DNA from 4 places in the Shewanella sp. 10N.286.51.B7 genome. Region 1 is predicted to be linked to each of the others. Evidence: predicted binding sites of a transcription regulator. Region 1 holds the regulator's gene; each other region holds the start of a gene.

Evidence for each region. The regulator sigma-54, encoded in region 1, starts transcription at its own class of promoters, with help from an activator protein. The targets are predictions, from matches to a motif close to GTTGGCACGNNNNTNGNNT.
Region 2: the regulator sigma-54 is predicted to act here: its motif matches at 1,043-1,061, upstream of BCU84_RS15685 (flagellar hook-length control protein FliK).
Region 3: the regulator sigma-54 is predicted to act here: its motif matches at 2,195-2,213, upstream of BCU84_RS09565 (DUF3192 domain-containing protein).
Region 4: the regulator sigma-54 is predicted to act here: its motif matches at 2,725-2,743, upstream of glnA (glutamate--ammonia ligase).

What each region holds. Positions count from the first base shown of each region.
Region 1 is NZ_MCUF01000034.1:58,681-62,540, forward strand. It holds partial or broken gene lptA (lipopolysaccharide transport periplasmic protein LptA) at 1-511, shown strand, start outside; gene lptB (LPS export ABC transporter ATP-binding protein) at 784-1,515, shown strand; gene BCU84_RS10405 (RNA polymerase factor sigma-54) at 1,697-3,181, shown strand; gene hpf (ribosome hibernation promoting factor) at 3,206-3,493, shown strand; gene ptsN (PTS IIA-like nitrogen regulatory protein PtsN) at 3,496-3,860, shown strand, end outside.
Region 2 is NZ_MCUF01000058.1:53,966-57,825, forward strand. It holds gene fliI (flagellar protein export ATPase FliI) at 1-485, shown strand, start outside; gene fliJ (flagellar export protein FliJ) at 485-931, shown strand; gene BCU84_RS15685 (flagellar hook-length control protein FliK) at 1,164-2,750, shown strand; gene fliL (flagellar basal body-associated protein FliL) at 2,849-3,373, shown strand; gene fliM (flagellar motor switch protein FliM) at 3,401-3,860, shown strand, end outside.
Region 3 is NZ_MCUF01000032.1:43,798-47,657, forward strand. It holds gene syd (SecY-interacting protein) at 1-628, shown strand, start outside; gene BCU84_RS09555 (Zn-ribbon-containing protein) at 782-1,555, opposite strand; gene BCU84_RS09560 (hypothetical protein) at 1,770-2,105, opposite strand; gene BCU84_RS09565 (DUF3192 domain-containing protein) at 2,300-2,686, shown strand; gene BCU84_RS09570 (DUF2789 domain-containing protein) at 2,755-2,985, opposite strand; gene BCU84_RS09575 (GNAT family N-acetyltransferase) at 3,117-3,746, shown strand.
Region 4 is NZ_MCUF01000020.1:68,028-71,887, forward strand. It holds gene BCU84_RS03765 (pyrimidine/purine nucleoside phosphorylase) at 28-339, opposite strand; gene typA (translational GTPase TypA) at 552-2,366, opposite strand; gene glnA (glutamate--ammonia ligase) at 2,835-3,860, shown strand, end outside.

The DNA.
Region 1 (3,860 bases):
TACTGTCTCACTACAACATTTTGTAAAGTTGAGCCTAGTTGGAATAAGCCTAATTGGAATGACTGGCGTTAACGCTAAAGAAGGCGATCTACAACAAGAGCTAAAAGTCGCAGCTGTGAGCCAAAAAGCAGACATTAAAAATAACCAAGTTATTTTCTTTGGCCCTGTTAACGTCACCCAAGGCACGATTAACATTAATGCAGATGAATTGCGCGCATTTAGTGAAGAGTCTGGCGGTCAAAAAACCATGGTTGCCACCGGTAATCCGGCTACATTCTCGCAAGAGTTAGATGATGGTCGTATTGGTACAGCCAGTGCCAATGAAATCAGATATGAGCTAGCCAGCAGTATTTTAACCTTAAAAGGTAACGCTAAACTTGATCAAGCAGGTAGCCAAGTTACCGGTAACCTCATCAGTTATAATATTGAAAAACAGCAATTGATCGCTGAAAGTACTGGCGACGGAAAAGACCGAGTCATCACAATTTTCCAGCCTGAAAACTATCCTGATTTAAATGAATCGAAAGACACTTCAGAGCAACCAGATAGCGCCTCATCTGAGGCTGTTTCAACAGAAGAAGTCACAGAGCAAGCACCTGAAGAAACAGTTGAGAAGTTAATTGAAAATCAATTTGATGCCGTTATCGAAAACACTGAAAATGGTTTAGATTCGGCAGCAGCAACTGAAGCTGAAACACCTGCAATAGCTAAACCTGCATCAAGTGATGAGCAACCAGCTTCAGATGCATTACCTGAAACACCAGCGCTAGAGCAAACTCAATAATGACCCAAATTACCTTAACAGCTGAAAACTTGGCTAAAAGCTACAAAAGTCGCCAAGTGGTCAAAAATGTCAGTCTTACCGTTAAAACAGGTCAAATTGTTGGGCTATTAGGGCCAAATGGTGCAGGTAAAACCACCACCTTTTATATGGTCGTTGGCTTAGTTAAAAGTGATAAAGGCCGCATATTAATTGATTCAGATGATCTCACGGCAGATCCAATGCACCTGCGTGCACGCAAAGGTATTGGCTATTTACCACAAGAAGCCAGTATTTTTCGCAAGTTAACCGTACACGATAATATTATGGCGGTGTTGCAAACCCGCAAGAGTTTAACGACTGAGCAGCGCATCGAAGAGTTAGAGCACTTATTAGAAGAGTTTAATATTACTCACATTCGCGATAGCCAAGGTATGGCATTATCGGGTGGTGAACGTCGACGTGTTGAAATCGCACGCGCATTAGCGGCAAATCCTAAGTTCATTCTGCTAGATGAGCCTTTTGCTGGTGTCGACCCTATCTCTGTGATAGATATCAAGAAAATTATTCAACAATTAAAAAATCGTGGACTTGGAGTACTCATTACCGACCATAATGTTCGTGAAACGCTTGATGTATGTGAGCGCGCGTATATTGTTAGCCACGGTGATTTAATTGCAGAAGGCACGCCTGCTGAAATCTTAGACAATCAGCAAGTCAGGTCAGTATACTTAGGTGAGCAATTCAAGCTATAGTTAGCATTCTTTAGTGCACAATATGGCATGTCGCGACCAGTATCAGTCCCACTTTTTAGTGCAATGTTCTAGACTGAACTTAAGCCAAGGTTCAGCTTAAGCCTAGAAGCAGTTTAAAAAGGTGCTAGACCCACACAATTGTTAGTCGCGATGATGAAACTCAATTAGGGATAAGCGGTAAATGAAAGCCTCACTCCAACTTAAAATGGGTCAACACCTGACTATGACCCCACAGTTGCAACAAGCCATTCGCTTATTGCAACTTTCCTCATTGGAGCTACAGCAAGAAATTCAACAAGCACTTGACTCAAATCCACTCCTTGAGCTCGAAGATGAGTTTGCTAAAGCAAAAGAACCAGTAAAAGAAAACGCCCAGCAAACCGATACTGATTTTAGTGATAACAGCCAAGTGACTGTTGAAAAAGACACCTCAACCGTAGACACCACTGAATCGTTAACCAAAGAATCCATGCCTGACGAATTACCAATGGATACCACATGGGATGAAGTTTACACAGCATCCCCAAGTTCAGGTTCTGGCGCAGTGGCTCGTGATGACGATATGCCTTTTCAGGGTGAAACCACAGAAGGCTTATATGAGCATTTAGAGTGGCAAAAAAATCTCACCCCTTTTTCTGAAAACGATCTGGTAATTGCTACGGCGATTATCGATGCCGTTGATGAACGTGGTTACTTAACCCAAACAACTGAAGACATATTGCAAGCTTTAGGCCTAGAAGATATTGAACTCGATGAAGTTGAAGCTGTACTCAAACGAGTACAGCATTTTGATCCTGTAGGCGTTGCAGCAAGAGATTTAAGCGAATGCTTGATGATTCAGCTTGGCCAATACCCTAATGAAATACCTTGTATCGATAACGTTAAGCTACTGATTGCAGAACACCTAGACTTAATTGCAGGCCGTGACTTTAGATTATTAATGCGTAAAACCAAGCTTAAAGAAGATGATTTACGCGAAGCGATTCAATTTATTCAAACGCTTAACCCACGTCCAGGGTTACAGATCACTCCTATTAAAGATGAATATGTCATTCCTGATGTGACAGTGTTTAAAAAGAGTGGCCGTTGGGTCGTTGAATTAAATCCAGATAACATGCCAAAAATTGGTGTGAATCAGCAATATGCAGCCATGGCGAAAGGCTCTGCTAATCAGTCAGACAGCCAGTTTATTCGCGGCCATTTACAAGAGGCAAAATGGTTTATCAAAAGTATTGAAAGCCGTAATGAGACACTATTAAAAGTGGCTAATTGTATTGTGCAATTTCAACAAGGCTTTTTTGAGTTTGGCGAAGAAGCAATGAAGCCAATGGTACTTAATGACATTGCTGAAGCCGTTGAAATGCATGAATCAACCATTTCGCGTGTCACGACACAAAAGTATATGCACACCCCTAGGGGACTTTTTGAACTAAAATATTTCTTTTCAAGCCATGTGAGTACTGATGATGGCGGAGAATGTTCTTCTACTGCAATTCGCGCATTTATTAAAAAGCTTGTTGCGGCAGAAAACCAGCAAAAGCCACTTAGCGATAGTAAAATGGCGACGCTATTGGCAGAACAAGGGATCAATGTTGCTCGGCGTACGATCGCCAAATATCGTGAAGCAATGCTCATCCCTCCCTCAAACCAACGCAAAAGCCTATAAGCCTTTGTTATTGGAGGATGATATATGCAAATTAACCTGACTGGGCACCATGTGGAAATTACTCAATCTTTACGTGAGTATGTACAAACTAAGTTTTCAAAGCTTGAACGACACTTCGAACAGATCAATAATGTTCACGTTGTGCTCAATGTTCAAAAGCTGCAACAAATTGCAGAGGCAAAATTACACCTCAAAGGAGGTGAAGTTTTTGCGGTATCACAGAACGCTGATATGTATGTTGCAATTGACGCCCTGATCGACAAATTAGATCGTCAGGTAATTAAACACAAAGAGAAGTTAATTAAACACTAACGATGGAACTTCGCACCATTCTGCAGCCGGCGTGCACTACCTGCGCCACGCCGGGCAGTAAGAAAAAAGTACTGGAACTTATCAGCGATTTAATGGCTGCCCAGTACCCAACCCTATCTTCACAGGCTATTTTTGAAAGTTTAATAGCACGTGAAAAAATGGGTAGTACAGGTATAGGAAATGGCATTGCGATTCCTCATGGTCGATTAACTGATATCGAAGAACCGATAGCAATTTTGATCAAGTGTGAAGAAGGCATTGAGTTTGATGCTATCGACAAGAAACCCGTGGATATATTATTTGCGCTGTTAGTTCCTTCTGATCAATGCCAACAGCATTTAAGTACGCTGTCGAGTATGGCTGAAAA
Region 2 (3,860 bases), on a different contig from region 1:
ATCCGCCATCAGTATTTGCTAAATTACCAAGACTGGTTGAACGGGCAGGTAACGGAGGCCCTAGACAAGGTTCCATAACTGCTTTTTATACTGTACTGACAGAAGGTGATGATCAGCAAGATCCCATTGCAGATGCGTCAAGAGCGATTCTTGATGGTCATATTGTTTTATCTCGCACACTTGCTGATTCTGGTCATTACCCAGCTATTGATATTGAACAATCTATTAGTCGTGTTGCGCCAATGGTGATTGCGCCAGAACATTTAGAATCGATGCGTTTAGTTAAGCAAATGTATTCTACCTATCAGCAAAATCGCGACCTCATATCCATTGGAGCATATTCTCAAGGTAGCGATCCGCGAATAGACAATGCCATTAGGTTACAACCTGCGATGAATGCATTTTTAAGACAGGGCTTTAAAGATGTTATCTCGTTTAATGATAGCCAAACTATGGTGGGGCAAATCGCTGCCCAATGTAAATAATGCGCCGCGCTGATCCTCTGTTGACAGTATTAAAAATCAATAAAGAAGCTGAAGAGCAAGCTGCTTTGCAATTAAAGTCTGCCCAGCTTGAGCAGCAAAAATGCCAAGGTCAGCTAGATGCTCTGAATAACTATCGTCTTGAATACATGAAGCAAATGGGTGAAACCCAAGGCAAAACTTTAAGTGCCAGTGAATACCATTCATTTCATGAATTTATTAAGCAAGTCGATCAAGCGCTCATTCAACAAGTTAATGCAGTAAAAGAAACTGAAAAACAAACGGGTTATCGCCAAGTACATTGGCAAGAAAAGCAGCAAAAACGTAAAGCTGTGGAAATGTTACTAGAAAAAAATGCATTAAAAGCGCAAATAATTGCAAATAAACGTGAACAAAAAGCATCGGATGAATTTGCGATGCAACAATTCATCCGTAAAAAACCTCGCTAGAAATCTTCTTAAACTTAACGCTTAAACTTGACTCTAAAACTTTCATTTTTCAGTCTGATAGTTACCTTGCGATGAAAGAGTAAATAACCTTAAAAACTAATATTCTAATAAGCTGGCATTTTAATTGCTTATTTATAGAGTTAGTTAGTGAAGTGTCAGCTTTGTGACTGTTATCAGGATCCGATTGTTGTACCAATTGGTTCGTTATGAGTGATGTTGAGTGGAGTTTGTTATGCAACAAATGAGCAGTATTTTATTGGGGAATAGTGGCAAAACCACCAATTCGCAGGTTTCAGGAACCGTGCAACTCGATGATAAACAGTCTTTTTTATCTGTCTTTAATCAAGCATCACAAGTGGATGTAGATAAAACTAAGCTCAGTCTAAATACTAATGAACAACCAGCAAGTATCGATGCTCCATCGGCAGAAGGTTCGGATGTTGACCTTATTTTTGCTCAAATAGATTTAGCTGAAAATTTCGATACTCAGGCAGATATTGAAAAAAGTGGCAAAGACTTGCCGCTTGAATCTGAGTTGTCAGAGTTAGCGCTTTCTCAAGCCGATAGCGAATTAGTGTTAACTGAAGAGACTCAGCATTCAATTGAAAAGGGTTTATTGGTTAATGAGCTCGCAGTTGATGTTTTGCCGAAAGAAGCAGGAATTGAAGAATTAGATAAAGAGTTAGATAAAGAGTTAGATAAAGAGTTAGGTAACGAAATAAGTACCACTTCTTTTTTAAGTTCACTGAACACTGAGCAACTAGATGCATTGACTCAATTTTCTTCGATGAGTGAACAAGATCTTGCCGCCTTAAGTGCTGTTGAACTGAACAAACTAATTAATGGCTATAATCAACAAATCAACATCACTGATAACCAAGCCTTACCTTTGTTAATCGATGGGAAACTCAATAACCAGACAGCAACAATCCCTGTTACAGAGGCCAATGCTGATTTAATTACTGCTGAAAAAGCTAAGCTTGCTAACTCAACATCTAATATCGCAAATAGTGTCCAAAGTACTGCGAATGCCACTGATACAGCTAACAATATTGCCGCTTCAGCTCAGGTTGCCAATGCTGAGAAAGTTGTGGCTGATTCAAAAGTCATAGCTGATACGAATAAACTAGCTAAGAACGAAGATAAAGAAAGTGCCCCTGTGAATCTTAGTAAAGCCGAGATAAGTGTGGCATTAGATAAACCAACCTCCAAAGTCGCCTTTAATAATGCCATGGTTAATGCAGCAGCTAACTCAAGTCAATCAACACTTGCTGAACTAGGGCAAGAGAGTGAAACGATAGATGTAAAAGCACTACAAAATCAAAGCAGTTTTACACCACAGCACAAAAGTGATGTACCTCAATTCCAACTTTCGTTACGTCAAGGGGCTGAGTCCGTAGTGCAAATGCAGGATATGATTCAAAAATTTGCACCTGTAATGAAACAACAACTTATCACTATGGTTGGGCAAGGCGTTCAGCATGCTGAAATTCGTCTAGATCCTGCCGAGCTTGGGCACATGGTAGTAAAAGTTCAAGTTAACGGTGAGCAAACTCAAGTGCAGTTTCAAGTAGCTCAATCTCAGACAAAAGACCTCATTGAGCAAGCGATTCCAAAATTGAGAGAAATGCTGGCTGAGGAAGGATTACAACTTGCAGACAGCCAAGTATCTCAAGATGGCGAAAGCCAGAAAAAATCCGAGTATGATGAACAAAACAGCAGTGGCGAGAATATGCTGGATGAAATTTCAGCACAAGAACTCGAGATTGCTACAAAACATGCAAAGAGTAGCAATTCAGCTATAGATTATTACGTCTAAGTCGGTAATCTATAGCCATTACGTTAATGCAGTCAAAGCCCTGTAATAATTGAGATGAGATTATTACCAATGTGGCAGCACATAAAATGGAATAAATGATGGCTGAAGAAGAATCTCTAGAGTTAACAACAGAAAACCAACCTAAAAGTAAGAAAAAGCTGATTATCTTTATTGCTATCGGTGTCGTCGTTATTGGTCTGATTGCAGGCGCAGCATTATTTTTTCTAGGAGGCGATGAGGAGTCAATTCCTGCAACTCCTGGTACTGCAACTTCAGCAGAAGCCGAAGTTGATGAATCTAAAAAAGGCAAGGCTAATTATGTTGGCATGCCGAGGCCATTTTTGTTTAACCTTCCTGGGGTTGATCGAGCTCGCTTAGTGGAAATAAAAGTACAATTGATGGTACGTGGCGATGATGGTCAAACTGCGAAAATGCATATTCCATTAATTGAAGATGCTTTATTAACCACGTTTAGTGCTGCTGATGTACAAAAGCTAAGTACTCAGGCTGGTAAGGATGAACTAAGACAATTAGCGCTACTTAATGTGCAAAATACACTACAACCTGTAGCTGGCCGCAAAATAGTAGAAAAAGTACTATTTACTGGTTTTGTGATGCAATAACACCAGTGAATAAGACAAGGTGATAATGTGAGTGATTTATTAAGCCAAGACGAAATTGATGCGCTGCTTCACGGAGTCGATGATGTTGATGAGGATGACATTAACGACGGTGAAGATACTCGTGTCTATGATTTCTCCTCTCAAGACCGCATCGTTCGTGGACGAATGCCGACGCTGGAAATTGTCAATGAGCGTTTTGCCCGCCATTTACGAATTAGTATGTTTAATATGATGCGCAGAGCTGCTGAAGTGTCAATTAATGGCGTACAAATGCTTAAGTTTGGCGAATATGTCCATACATTATTTGTTCCTACTAGTCTTAATATGGTGCGTTTTAGCCCACTTAAAGGGACTGCCCTGATTACCATGGAGGCGCGTTTAGTCTTTATTTTGGTAGACAACTTCTTTGGTGGTGATGGTCGTTTTCATGCAAAAATTGAAGGCCGTGAATTTACGCCAACAGAAAGACGTATTGTTCAATTATTGC
Region 3 (3,860 bases), on a different contig from region 1:
GGATCATTTTTCTAGCCGTTATATTCAAGCTTATCAGGATGTATTAGGCGAGTTTCCCCGTTATTTCCCACTTGGGCAAGGATCCGCCTGCATTGTAGGTAAGTATGATCTTGAATCAGATGAAGCCGTTTCCTGGAAGGCTGTTAAACGTAAAAATAGCTCTGATTTCAGTAATGTAGAACACGCTTTAGAGCTCAAATTACATCAAGATATTAATGCATTTTATGGTGAGTATTTTTCTGCACCTTTGTATTTTGATTCAACATGGGGTGAGGGTGAATTACTCCAAGTTTGGAATCAGCAAGACTTTGAATCTTTGCAACAAAATGTGATCGGTCATCTCATGATGAAGAAAAAGCTTAAGCAAGCGCCAACTTGGTTTGTGGGTGTATTAGGTGATAGTGACCAAATGATCACCGTAAATAATGAAGACGGCAGTGTGTGGATTGAAATTCCTGGTGATAAACCTAAAGACCAACTGGCTGACAGTTTAGCCGAATTCATCGATGCATTATCGCCGCGCGTTATGCCACCAGTTGCACCTATTGTTGAAGACAATTATGTCGCTCACCCTGGAATTTGGCAGCGAATGAAGATGATGTGTAATGATTTACTGAAACGTAAATGATCAATCAGCGCGTTTAGCGTGATGTGAAAATAAAAGCCTGGCTTACTCATTATAAGTCAGGCTTTTTTGAACCGCAGGCTTATAGCCTAAGAGGTTATTAATTAAGAAGTTATTAGCTAAAGGCTTATTAGCTAAGGGCTTATGAGTACAAGCTTACTGATGATCCCAAGAAATATTAGACACGATTCGACAAGGCTCACATCGAAAATGGAACATATCGAGTAATGGCTCATTTAAACGCCATTCCTTCGAGCCACATTTAGGACAAGCTCGTTCTTTCTCTTTGGCTAGGCTTTCACCACCTACACGATATAAGTAATAGTAGGTTGGAATTTTAGTGATAAATTCGACTCTGCCGCGTATATCCCAACCGCGTCTAAATAGGTCGCTTTTATGGCTGGTGATTTCTTCTAGAGCGGCAAACTCAGCTTGAGTCGCTGCAGCCATTTGTAATTCATCACAGGCTTGCCACTCTGTTTGCCAGCGGATCACTCTTTTGTGGTCGCCATTAAATGTGGCAGGGATTTGATATAACGGAATAGGTAACAAGTTATCGCCGCTACGTAGTGGCGAACACATATGAACATAACTGGTATAAAGCACCTGCCAACTTGGTGCTTCTTCATTACTTTGTTCTGAATTAATGTCTTGGCCAATGTACTTCTCACGTGGCGCAAGTAACTTTGCTTCAGTCAATTGCAGTAAAGCTTGTTTAGTCCAAGGGCTGTTATGACGGCTCGATAAACTGGTTTTTTCCGGCATTAACAACCTGACTTTAAACTCACCTTCGTTAAATGCAACAGCGAATTCTCTTCCTAAAATTTGACCGTTTGCTCTTAATGATTCGAGGTAATGGTTAATGGCTTTCTCGGCTGCGGTTATCGTGGTATCCGCAAAACATTCAAATCTGAGCTCTGTGACAAACATGGGGTTTCCGTTCAATTCTTGGGCTGTAAAATGACAAGGTTCCAGTGCACTAAATCAATGTGAGTGCACTAAATCAATGTGAGTGCACTAAATCAACGTGAGTGTACTAAATTAATGTGAGTGTACTAAGTCAATGTGAGCACACAAGTTAAGGCACTCATTTTGTGTCAGCAGACTCATATATTTAAATGAAAATACTGTTGTACTTCAATCGTTATTGTTTATTTTCAAGCTGTAAAACACGCTTTTCTAGTGATTCTATTTTAGCTTCAAATTCAATTTTCATTTGCTGCATTTGAGCCATTAATTGTTGCTCAATCATACTAGGTGCATCATTTGTTGCTTGTTTAGTTGTTTCAAGCGCATCGCCTAAGTCTGGCAAGGTTTGCCATTGTTCTTTCGGAATGGCTTTGAATTGCTGTAAGCCTTGAATAAGAATTGGCATAGGTACTCGGCCACCTAATTTCCCCTTAATCAATGCCATTGTTGGTGTATGACCATTCATTGCGATAGTTTTTGCCGCTGCGAGGACCTGTTCGATTGGACTCATAATTGGTGAAAACCCTCAATATTGATTAGTGAAAATGCTCAACCGCCAATTAGATATTTATAAAACTTAATAAAATCAATTGTATAAATTTTGGCACGGTTTTAGCTTAATGATAATTGACAACATTATAACGTATCTCAAAAGCAGTTTGAGTAGTAATTACGTGAGAATCATTTTAATAAAAGGGAAGTATCATGAAAACAAAATTGGGTTTAGCATTTTTAATGGCTGTGAGTAGCCTTTCTTTGAGTGGTTGTGTGTTGAATGTTGGTGATCATGAAGGTAATCGTAGTGATTCTTACTGGGAAAAACAGCAACAAACTAATAGAACTAACTTATCAAAATTAACCATTGGTATGGCGCGCGATCAAGTCACTATTTTAATGGGCACAGCAGATTTTAGTGAAGCTTACGTGACTCAAGCTGATGCTGAAAGTCCGAAGAAAGAAGTGAATGTGCTTTTCTATCGTACGCAGTGGAGTAAAGGCGATGGCAAAACCACTAAAGATGAATGTACCCCAGTAGTCATAAGTGACAATAAATTAGTGGGTTGGGGTGAAACCGCGTATCAAAAGATTTAATACCAGCCATTAGTTGGGTAAGTTTTTATCAATATTTTATGGCTATGCAATTTTAGATAGAATCTTAGCTATTGCCTTAAAAGAACGTCCAGTTGGTCCACGAGTTCAGACCACTGGGCGTCTTCTTTTAAACTCTCTTCTAAAAATGCTTTCTGAGCATGATTCCAAAAGCTTGCATCGGTTAACTTGGTATTGGCATCAATACTATGTTGTGACAGAAAAAGCTTGATACCGGCCTCTGTAGCATCTAAACCGAGTTGTTCAAATAAGTGTGCAAGCGTAGCTGAAGTCGTGTCCATAATAGTCCCGTTATTATGCTTAAATTTCGCGATTAAATTAACTTTAAGCGTAGGTGACAGCATTAAAATTGCAATATGTTTCAAACTTGTTAAGTTGTAACTATCAACTTGATTTAGCAATGAGTGAGAATATGGAACAGAACGTGTTGGCAGAGCATAAAGCCGTTTACTTAACGGCAGAAGACTTGCGAGTGGCAGCTTCGATTATTTATAACGCTTACCATGATGATCCTTTCTTTATTGAAGCACTTGCTACAACAAATCAGGCAAGTTACGAGCAAAAGCTTCGCGCAGCTATTCGTGAAGAATTGACGGAGCTTTGGCAGCAAGAACAACCTTTAATTGGTTGGTTCGATGGTGTTCGCCTAATTGGCGTTGCATGTGTTATTACTCACCAAGTGCCGCTAGGGGAAAGCCGTTACTGGCATTGGCGCTTGAAAATGGTACTGGGAACAGGCTGGAATTCCACTCAGGCATTAATTAAAAAAGAACACAGCATCTTAGAAAGCTTGCCGAGTAAGCAATATGGGATCCTGCAATTTATTGCATTAACCCCTAATGAACAGAGTAAAGGTAACGGTGCAAAATTGATCGAAGCAGTATTAAGTTGGTGTGATGAACAGCCTGATTTAGATGGCATTGGGGTGTTTGTGAATAACCCTAAACATGCAGAGCTATTTGCCCGCGAAGGTTTTAATCATTTATCTGAACTTTCTATAGGTAGCGTAGATGGTGAAATATTAATTTATCCGAGTAAGTAAAAGCTTCAGTTAACAAGCTATTAGCTACCTATTATCTAACCATTAGCTAACTTCATGAAGTAGCTGATCGTTTAAGAAAAATTATTGCGTTAATTTATATTATTACAATTAGCT
Region 4 (3,860 bases), on a different contig from region 1:
CAATTACTGATGAACTGAATTTGCTAATTACTTGTACTGACAGCGATATTCGCTCACTTCTGATGTACGGATTTTGAAATTCACGTTGGCATCCAATTCAAAAAGATTACCCGCAGCAACTGTTGTCCATTCAGTGGCTTGAGGTAATAACACCTCAAATTGACCTGAGGTAATGTTCATTACTTCTGCTTGAGTGGTGTCGAAATCATACTCTCCAGGCAATACGACGCCTAAGGTTTGATGACTGCCATCAGTGAAATGAATGGTGCGACTGATGACTTTGCCATCAAAATAAACATTCGCTTGGGTGGCGACATCGACCTGTGAAATAACGCTCATTGTGGTATTCCTTAATTAAATCATGCTAGTTATATTTTATGCTGTGAATATAAATGCAAACAAGGTGAATATAAAGTAATAAAAGGTTATAGGCTAGACTGAATTGTAAAACGAGAAGTGTTCGATTTAAATTTTTATAAATGAGTAATTTACAGGCAATAAAAAACCCGCCTAAGCGGGTTTTTTTAATCATTTAATATGATTAATAACGATTAAGAACCACGGTTGTGACGCTTACGTTCGTTTTCAGTTAAGTAACGCTTACGAACACGAATGTTCTCAGGTGTTACTTCTACTAATTCGTCATCATCGATGAACTCAAGTGCTTGCTCAAGTGTCATTTCGATATGTGGAGTCAGTACTTGTGCTTCATCTGTACCAGATGCACGCATGTTAGTAAGTTGCTTACCTTTCAAACAGTTAACTGTTAAGTCATTTGCACGAGCGTGTAAACCAACTACTTGACCTTCGTATACTTCAGCAGCGTGTCCAATAAATAGACGACCACGTTCTTGAAGGTTAAATAATGCGAATGTCAGTGCTTTACCAGTAGCGTTAGAAATCAATACGCCACGAGCACGTTGACCAATATCGCCGCCTTTCACTGGACCGTAATGGTCAAATGAATGGTAGATAAGACCAGTACCAGAAGTCGCAGTCATGAATTCAGTTTGGAAACCGATTAAGCCACGGCTAGGGATAACGAAGTCGATACGTACACGACCCTTACCATCTAACTGCATGTCACGCATGTCACCTTTACGGGTACCAAGCTTTTCGATAACACTACCTTGATGCTCTTCTTCAACATCTACAGTTAATGTTTCGAATGGTTCACACATCACGCCATCGATTTCTTTTTCGATAACTTCTGGACGAGATACTGCTAACTCGTAACCTTCACGACGCATGTTTTCAATTAGGATACCTAAGTGTAATTCACCACGGCCTGATACGCGGAAACGATCCGGAGATTCAGTTTCTTCAACACGTAGTGCAACGTTATGAACTAGCTCTTGCTCAAGACGCTCAAGGATATTACGTGAAGTGACGTACTTACCTTCTTTACCAGCGAATGGAGAAGTGTTGACTTGGAAAGTCATTGTTAGTGTTGGCTCATCTACAGACAACGGAGGTAGCGCTTCTAATGTAGAAGGCGCACAGATTGTGTCTGAGATTTGTAATTGGCCAAGACCAGTAATTGCAATGATGTCACCAGCGTTAGCTTCAGCAACTTCGTGACGGTCAAGACCCATGTAACCTAATACTTGGCCCATTTTACCGTTACGAGTTTTGCCATCAGCGCCAACAACAGTCACTTGTTGGTTGGTCTTGATGCTACCACGCTTAATACGACCAATACCGATAACACCCACGTATGAGTTGTAATCGATTTGAGAGATTTGCATTTGGAAGTCACCTTCCGCATCAGCATCAGGAGAAGATACTTTCTCTACAATTGTTTGGAAAAGTGGTGTCATGTCTTCGCTAGTTTCATCAGGATCTAATGAAGCGAAACCATTTAATGCAGAAGCATATACGATTGGGAAATCTAACTGTTCGTCAGTTGCACCTAAGTTGTCGAATAAGTCGAATACTTGGTCAATAACCCAATCAGGACGAGCACCAGGACGGTCAATCTTGTTAATAACAACGATTGGCTTAAGGCCCTGTGCGAATGCTTTTTTAGTTACGAAGCGAGTTTGTGGCATTGGGCCATCAACTGCATCAACTAATAATAAAACAGAATCTACCATAGATAGAACACGTTCTACTTCACCACCGAAATCGGCGTGACCAGGAGTGTCTACGATGTTAATACGGTAGTCGTTCCATTTGATGGCTGTATTCTTAGCCAGAATGGTGATACCACGTTCTTTTTCAAGATCGTTAGAATCCATTACACGTTCTGTGGCTTCACCTCGACTTTCAAGGGTGCCAGACTGAGCCAAAAGCTTATCTACCAAGGTTGTTTTGCCATGGTCGACGTGAGCAATAATGGCGATATTACGTAAATTCTCTAACACGGATAAAACCTCTATACCATCAAATAAAAATAGGAGTTTATAGGACTAATAAGTATAGCCACCATAAAAAAGCGTGCCATTCTACTCCAGCAAGGCTTGAGTAGATAGGATTATTTTTGAACACTTGCTTATTTATAAAAATTTAAGCTTTAAAGATAGAAGATAAAATTCAAAAAGGATCATATTGCCGCAATAAAGTGACGCTTTAATGAACTAGATCAATGATGGCGTTAAAACCAATGCACCGAAATGGACTTTTGCACCATTAGTGCGCATAGTGATGCACCGAAGTTGTGCGTTATTAGTGCCTTACGCGAGAGGGATATTTTTATTGTATTTTAAATCAATGCCTTATCTTTCTGGCATGAAAGTCGCTTATAACAAATCAAATTCGAAAGCAGACGTGATGTCTGACGAATAACAAGATTACATTAAGGGACAACCCTTTACCCTACCGGAGGCTTAAGAATGTCAGTTGAATCAATCCTAAAACAAATTGAAGAACTAGAAGTTAAGTTCGTAGATTTACGTTTTACAGACACTAAAGGTAAAGAGCAGCACGTCTCTATTCCTTCTCATCAAGTGAACGATGACTTTTTTGAAGATGGCAAAATGTTTGATGGTTCATCTATCAACGGTTGGAAAGGCATCAACGAATCTGACATGGTGTTAATGCCAGACCCTTCTTCTTTCTTATTAGATCCTTTCACTGAAGAAGTTACTGGTCTTATTCGTTGTGACATTTTAGAGCCAGCGACAATGACGGGTTACGAACGTGATCCACGTTCAATCGCTAAAAAAGCTGAAGAATACCTAAAGTCTACTGGTATTGCTGACACTGTATTAATTGGTCCAGAGCCAGAATTCTTCTTATTCGACGACGTTAAGTTTGGCACTGACATGTCAGGTACTTTCGTTAAAGTTGACGCGAAAGAAGCAGCATGGAACTCAGGTACAAGCTACGAAGACGGCAACACAGGTCACCGTCCATTCGTTAAAGGTGGTTACTTCCCAGTTGCACCAGTAGATTCATCACAAGACATTCGTAGTGCAATGTGTCTAATTCTTGAAGAATTAGGTCAAGTAGTTGAAGCGCATCACCACGAAGTTGCTACAGCTGGTCAAAACGAAATTGCTACACGTTTCAACACGCTTTCAAACAAAGCGGATGAAATCCAAATCATGAAGTATGTGGTTCATAACACTGCTCATGCATACGGTAAAACAGCGACATTCATGCCTAAGCCAATTGTTGGTGATAACGGTAGTGGTATGCACGTTCACCAATCTTTAGCTAAAGACGGTGTTAACTTATTCTCTGGCGACAAGTACGCTGGTTTAAGTGAACTAGCTCTTTACTACATCGGTGGTATCATCAAGCATGCTCGTGCATTGAACGCATTCACTAACCCAAGCACTAACTCTTACAAGCGTCTTGTTCCTCATTTCGAAGCGCCTGTAATGTTAGCTTATTCAGCGCGTAACCGTAGTGCT